Pseudorhizobium banfieldiae: one gene and its partner. Each later gene encodes a partner of the first gene's protein in a complex. Links are inferred from orthologs where the notes say so. Each region holds a gene or a part of one and is shown on either strand. Other genes may lie near its edges.

Region 1 (3,233 bases):
TTGCGATCCTGACGGAGCGCATCAACAACCTGACCGAACACTTCAAGGGCCACAAGAAGGATAACCATTCCCGCCGTGGTCTGCTCGCGATGGTTTCCAGCCGCCGCTCGCTTCTTGACTACCTCAAGAAGAAGGACGAAGGCCGCTACACCAAGCTGATCGCCAGCCTGGGTATCCGCCGCTAAGACGCTTCATGGCGGGCGCCTCGCAGGAGACGCCCGCCATGCCTATTTCCGCATGATCGGAAATGCTGGCCCCGAAGGGGTCAGACTGGCAGGCCGGATGGGCCGGACCCGCCAAATCAACCGATGACCTGCCATGGGGCAGGATTGCCGGATGCTTTCGCCAGGCACATCGCCTGGCTCGTCAGGATCGAGATGATCCGCCGGACCGAAAGCCTCCCGTTGTCTTGCCCGTGTCACGTCACCACACGCGCCGGCCGTACCGTCCTCGGACGCTTCGAGGCCGCGCCACGAAGGACACGAATAATGTTCGATACGCATTCTGTTGAAATCGAGTGGGCCGGACGTCCGCTCAAGCTGGAAACCGGCAAGATCGCCCGCCAGGCGGACGGTGCCGTCCTCGCCACCTACGGCGAGACCGTCGTTCTTGCGACCGTTGTTTCGGCCAAATCGCCGAAGCCGGGCCAGGACTTCTTCCCGCTGACCGTCAACTATCAGGAAAAGACCTATGCCGCCGGCAAGATTCCTGGCGGCTACTTCAAGCGTGAAGGCCGCCCGTCGGAGAACGAGACCCTCGTTTCCCGCCTGATCGACCGCCCGATCCGTCCGCTCTTTCCGGAAGGTTACAAGAACGACACGCAGGTCGTCGTCACGGTCATCCAGCATGATCTGGAAAACAACCCCGACATCCTCTCCATGGTTGCCACCTCGGCAGCCCTGACGCTTTCCGGCGTTCCCTTCATGGGCCCGATCGGCGGCGCGCGCGTCGGCTACATCAATGGCGAATACGTGCTGAACCCGCATCTCGACGAGATGGACGAGTCGACACTCGACCTCGTCGTTGCCGGCACCCAGGACGCCGTCCTGATGGTCGAGTCTGAAGCCAAGGAACTGCCGGAAGATGTGATGCTCGGCGCCGTCATGTTCGGCCATAAGGGCTTCCAGCCGGTCATCGACGCGATCATCAAGCTCGCAGAAGTGGCTGCCAAGGAGCCGCGCGACTTCCAGCCCGAAGATCACTCGGCACTTGAAGCCGAAATGCTGCAGCACTTTGAGGCGGAACTGCGCGACGCCTACAAGATCACCCAGAAGGCCGACCGCTACGCCGCCGTCGACGCCGTCAAGGCCAAGGTGAAGGCGCACTTCTTCCCGGAAGGCATGGAGCCGAAGTATACACCGGAAGTCATCGGTGCCGTCTTCAAGCACCTGCAGGCAAAGATCGTTCGTTGGAACATCCTCGACACCAAGAACCGCATCGACGGCCGTGACCTGGAAACCGTCCGTCCGATCGTTTCGGAAGTCGGTATCCTGCCCCGCACGCACGGCTCCGCCCTGTTCACCCGCGGCGAAACCCAGGCGATCGTGGTTGCGACGCTGGGCACCGGCGAAGACGAGCAGTATGTCGACTCACTGACCGGCATGTACAAGGAGCGCTTCCTGCTCCACTACAACTTCCCGCCCTACTCGGTTGGTGAGACGGGCCGCATGGGTTCCCCGGGTCGTCGCGAGATCGGCCACGGCAAGCTCGCATGGCGCGCCATCCGCCCGATGCTGCCGACCGCCGAGCAGTTCCCCTACACGCTGCGCGTGGTTTCGGAGATCACCGAATCCAACGGGTCGTCCTCCATGGCAACCGTCTGCGGCACCTCGCTTGCGCTGATGGATGCCGGCGTTCCGATCGCAAAGCCGGTGGCCGGTATCGCCATGGGTCTGATCCTCGAAGGTGAACGCTTCGCCGTTCTCTCCGACATTCTCGGCGACGAGGACCATCTCGGCGACATGGACTTCAAGGTGGCGGGTACGGCCGACGGCATCACCTCGCTGCAGATGGACATCAAGATCGCCGGCATCACCGAAGAGATCATGAAGGTCGCACTCGGCCAGGCGCAGGGTGGCCGCAAGCACATCCTCAACGAAATGGCCAACGCCATCACGGAAAGCCGTGGGCAGCTGGGCGAATTCGCTCCACGCATCGAAGTGATGAACATCCCGGTCGACAAGATCCGCGAAGTCATCGGCTCGGGCGGCAAGGTCATCCGCGAAATCGTGGAAAAGACCGGCGCCAAGATCAACATCGAGGACGACGGCACCGTCAAGATCGCCTCGTCCTCCGGCAAGGAGATCGAGGCAGCCCGCAAGTGGATCCATTCGATCGTTGCGGAACCGGAAGTCGGCGCCGTCTACGAAGGAACGGTCGTCAAGACCGCCGATTTCGGCGCCTTCGTCAACTTCTTCGGTGCGCGTGACGGCCTCGTGCATATCTCGCAGCTCGCAGCCGACCGCGTTGCAAAGACGACCGACGTCGTCAAGGAAGGCGACAAGGTCTGGGTGAAGCTGATGGGCTTCGACGAGCGCGGCAAGGTTCGCCTGTCCATGAAGGTCGTCGACCAAGCGACCGGTCAGGAGATCCCGCAGGAGAAGAAGGAAAAGAAGAGCGAAGGCGGCGAAGCTGCCGAGTAAGGTTCTTCTTTCCTGAAGCATCGAGGCGCGGGATGGTTTCCGCGCCTTTTCTTTATCCATTTTCGAAGGTCAGCCGCGATGAGCCGAGATGCCCTGAAGACACTCTTCCATCCTTTCGCCACCGGAGCAGTCCCGGTCCCGCTGGCGGGCGAGCGTGTTCTCTTCCTGGGGGCGGAAGCCGGGCTGGGCTTTCCGGAAGGCTTCGCGGCAAAGGTGACGGCGGTACAGCCGTTCCGGCCGATGTTCCGCTTCCTGCCGGAAGGGACCCTTCCCGAAGCCGAGGGGCACGACTATGACATGGCTCTTGTCCTGTGCGGCAAGCACAAGGGCGAGAACGAGAACCGTGTGGCGGAAGCGCTGGAGCGCGTCAGGCAAGGCGGGATGATCATCGTTGCCGGCGGCAAGGAGGACGGTATCCAGCCCTTGCGAAACACGCTGCTCAAGCTCGGCATACAGCTCGATTACACCCCGAAGTATCATGGCGTGGCGATCTGGCTGGCGCGACCGCAGGATGCGACGGCTGCCATTCAGGCGCTGAAGAAGCTGCCGGTCACGGTGGAAGGCCGCTTCCAGGCCGCACCGGGGATGTTC
Region 2 (3,711 bases), 2.6 Mb from region 1 along the record:
TCGCAGAAACCATACAAGGCGGATGAGGACTAAGGTGTTGACGGGATAGTCTTCCGGCAGGCCTGCCAGCCCCAGGGACCTGGCGCCGAAACCGGACAGTCATCCGCCGTCTGTACACTTTGATCCTGATACGCAATCTTCCCGGCAGTGGCCGGAACAATACCGGATGGCATGCCATCCACGCTCACATGGAGCACCTCACCGGGCCTCGAGCCTAAGCTATCGTCGTTCTCGTTTGGACTTTTATGTTGCGGCAAGTGTTTCAGAACCGGGATACCCTGAGGGAGCCAGAAGCTCTGTCAGCCGTCCGGGCGTCGTCGCAAGCGCATCCTGCGGGAACCAATTTTTCCGGCGCAATCACCATCCTGCATGAAAGGCCTGTCCGTGCGGCAGGCTTTTTTGCACCTGCTCGGCTGCGCCGAGGAGCAGAATATACATGGCAGACAAAATGCTCATCGACGCGTCTCACGAAGAGGAGACGCGGGTAGTCGTCGTTCGCGGCAACCGTATCGAAGAATTCGATTTCGAATCCCAGCACAAGAAACAGATCCGCGGCAACATCTATCTGGCAAAGGTGACGAGGGTTGAGCCCTCGCTTCAGGCCGCGTTCGTCGATTATGGCGGCAACCGCCACGGCTTCCTGGCTTTCGCTGAGATCCATCCCGACTATTACCAGATCCCTCTCGCCGATCGCCAGGCGCTGATGCAGGCCGAGGAAGAGGAACAGAAGAAGATCGCCGAGGACGAGGCCAGCGACCCGGCCGACGCCGCGCAGCCGCAGGCGGACGATGCGGCGCTTGACACTTCGCAAAGCGAAGCCGGCTCCGAGGCTGCCGAGGCCAGCCCCGGCGATGAGGTCGCCGCCGAAAAGCCGAAGGCCAAACCGCGCCGCAGCCGCTCGCGCAAGAAGACGGCGGAAGCCGAAGCATCCGAGGTTGCAGAGCGCAGCGAAGGCACAGACGAGGACAAGGACACGCCGACTGAAATGGCGGCGATGGTCGAAACCGATTCGATCTCCGAAGACGTCCGCGGTCGCCGTCACTCCGACGATGACGACAGCGATGATGGCGAGAAGGAAGAAATCGAATCGGTCGGCGCCGAAGATGCGATGGAAGAGGTTCCCGATCGCGTCGTCCGCAAGCCCCGCAAACAATACCGTATCCAGGAAGTCATCAAGCGCCGCCAGATCCTGCTAGTACAGGTTGCCAAGGAAGAGCGCGGCAACAAGGGCGCGGCCCTAACGACCTATCTCTCGCTTGCCGGCCGTTATTCGGTGCTGATGCCGAACACCGCGCGCGGCGGGGGCATTTCCCGTAAGATCACCCAGCCGCAGGACCGCAAGCGCCTAAAGGAAATTGCCCGCGAACTGGAAGTGCCGCAGGGCATGGGCGTGATCGTCCGCACCGCCGGCGCCAACCGCACCCGCGTCGAGATCAAGCGCGATTTCGAATACCTGATGCGCCTGTGGGAGAACGTCCGGACGCTGACGCTCAATTCCACCGCGCCGTGCCTCGTCTACGAGGAAGGCTCGCTCATCAAGCGGTCGATCCGCGACCTCTACAACAAGGACATCTCGGAAATCGTCGTTGCCGGCGAAGAAGGCTATCGTGAAGCCAAGGACTTCATGAAGATGCTGATGCCGAGCCACGCCAAGGTGGTCCAGCCTTACCGCGACCTGCATCCGATCTTCTCGCGCTCGGGCATCGAAGCGCAGCTCGACCGGATGTTGCAGCCACAAGTGACGCTGAAGTCCGGCGGCTACCTGATCATGAACCAGACCGAGGCGCTCGTCGCCATCGACGTCAACTCCGGTCGCTCGACCCGCGAGCACTCCATCGAGGAAACCGCCCTCCAGACGAACCTTGAGGCGGCCGAGGAAGTCGCACGCCAGCTTCGCTTGCGCGACCTCGCCGGTCTGATCGTCATCGACTTCATCGACATGGAAGAAAAGCGCAACAACCGCGCTGTCGAGAAGAAGCTCAAGGACTGCCTGAAGAACGACCGCGCCCGCATCCAGGTGGGCCGCATCTCGCACTTCGGCCTGCTCGAAATGTCGCGCCAGCGGATTCGTGCCAGCGTGCTGGAATCGACCACGCAGATCTGCACGCACTGCGGCGGCACCGGCCATGTCCGGTCCCAGTCGTCGGTTGCGCTTCATGTGCTGCGCGGCGTCGAGGAGCACCTGCTCAAGAATACCACTCACGACATCACGGTGCGCACCACGCCCGAGACCGCGCTTTATCTACTCAACCAGAAGCGCAACACCGTCGTGGATTACGAGAAGCGTTTTGGCGTGTCGATCTACATCGAGTCCGATGAGGGAATCGGCTCCAGCCACTTTGCCATCGACCGCGGCGAGCCGGTGGAGAACCCCGTCAGGATCGAAAGCCTGATGCAGTTCGCCGCCTTCCCCGTGGAGGAGGACGATGACGACATCGTCATCGAGGAGGATGAAGAAGACGAAGAGGCGGGCAATGCCAACGCTGCCCCGGCTACGGCTTCCTCGGCCCAGGGCGAAGAGCAGAACGGCCGCAAGCGCAAGCGTCGGCGTCGCCGGCGCGGCGGCAAGGGTGGAGACCGCCAGGAAGGCGTAGCCGCTTCAGAGGCCGACGATGGGGACTCGGATATCGAGGAAGGCAGCGATGCGGATGATTCCGAAGCCGGCACCGAAGCCTCCGAGGGTGCGGAAGGTGATGAAAACGGACGCCGCAAGCGCCGCCGCCGGGGCAAGCGCGGTGGCCGGCGCAACCGGCCGGAGGACGGGATGGAGACATCCGCATCTGACGAGACCGATGCCTCGGGCGATGAGTCCGGCGCCGAGGACGAGGCAGTTCCTGAGGTAGCCGCGACGGAAACCCCGACCGGTGAAACGGCGGCTGCGGAAACCGCCGCTGCAACCGAGGTGATGGAGGGAGTACCTGCTCCCGCCAAGCCCCGCCGGAGCCGGAAAAAGGCAGTGACTGCTGAAGTCACGCCCGCCGAAGCCGAACTTGAGATCGTTGCCGAGGCCGCAGAGCCCGTAGCCGAAGCGAACATTGCCCCCCAGGTCGATGCCGCTCTTGGCGAGGAAGCTCCGCAAGCCGATGCTCCGTCGGAAGAAGAACAGAAGCCTGCGCGTGCCAATCGGGCGTCCAACATCAGTTCATCGGACCCCGTGGTGAAGAGCTCGGAGCCTGCCGTTGATGAATCGGACGGTGAGCCGCCGAAGCCGAAGAAGGCCGGCTGGTGGCAGCGACGCGGTTTCTTCTGAGACTTTCCCCGTCCTCGCTAATCAGATGGCCGCCTCACGGCGGCCATTTCCTTGAATGGCGTCGGCAACGCAGAAGTGATCGTCAGTAGCCGGAACGTATCTGTTTTTTTGTTCCTGTAGCGACCGCGCTTGGCTTAGCTTTGCCCCAAATCGCGGATATTCCCGCCGCAACACCCATCTCACGAGGTAGATCCATGCTTGCCCGCTCCAAAACCTTAGCACTCGGTTCGATGCTGATGACCGCATTGTGGCTGACACCGGCGCTCGCTCTCGAGGAGGATGAGAAGAAGGAGATGGGGCAGTTCATCCGCGAGTATCTGCTTGAAAATCCGGAAGTCATGCTCGAGGTTCAGGCTGCCCTTGAGGCGAAGCAGCAATCGCAGCGCCTGGAGCAGGCTGGCCAGGCGGTTGCCGCCAATCACGACGCGATCTTCAATTCGGAGGACGATATTGCGCTTGGC

What was found.
Region 2: the proteins of pnp (region 1) and NT26_RS06390 are in contact, whole or in part, in a cryo-EM structure (PDB 9QH0), measured with the Escherichia coli proteins. The link is inferred for Pseudorhizobium banfieldiae from one-to-one orthologs.

What each region holds. Positions count from the first base shown.
Region 1 is NZ_FO082820.1:3,909,913-3,913,145, forward strand. What follows is about bases 148-3,065. They hold pnp (polyribonucleotide nucleotidyltransferase), read left to right. Parts: upstream 148-488; coding sequence 489-2,642; downstream 2,643-3,065. Other genes in these bases: rpsO (30S ribosomal protein S15), read left to right, coding at 148-185; NT26_RS18865 (class I SAM-dependent methyltransferase), read left to right, coding at 2,721-3,065. In the rest of the region: more of rpsO, read left to right, coding at 1-147; more of NT26_RS18865, read left to right, coding at 3,066-3,233. UniProt on the Escherichia coli protein: Involved in mRNA degradation. Catalyzes the phosphorolysis of single-stranded polyribonucleotides processively in the 3'- to 5'-direction. Also involved, along with RNase II, in tRNA processing.
Region 2 is NZ_FO082820.1:1,323,246-1,326,956, reverse strand. Bases 55-3,450 are described here. They hold NT26_RS06390 (Rne/Rng family ribonuclease), read left to right. Parts: upstream 55-436; coding sequence 437-3,250; downstream 3,251-3,450. Other genes in these bases: NT26_RS06385 (DsbA family protein), read left to right, coding at 3,445-3,450. In the rest of the region: more of NT26_RS06385, read left to right, coding at 3,451-3,711. UniProt on the Escherichia coli protein: Endoribonuclease that plays a central role in RNA processing and decay. Required for the maturation of 5S and 16S rRNAs and the majority of tRNAs. Also involved in the degradation of most mRNAs.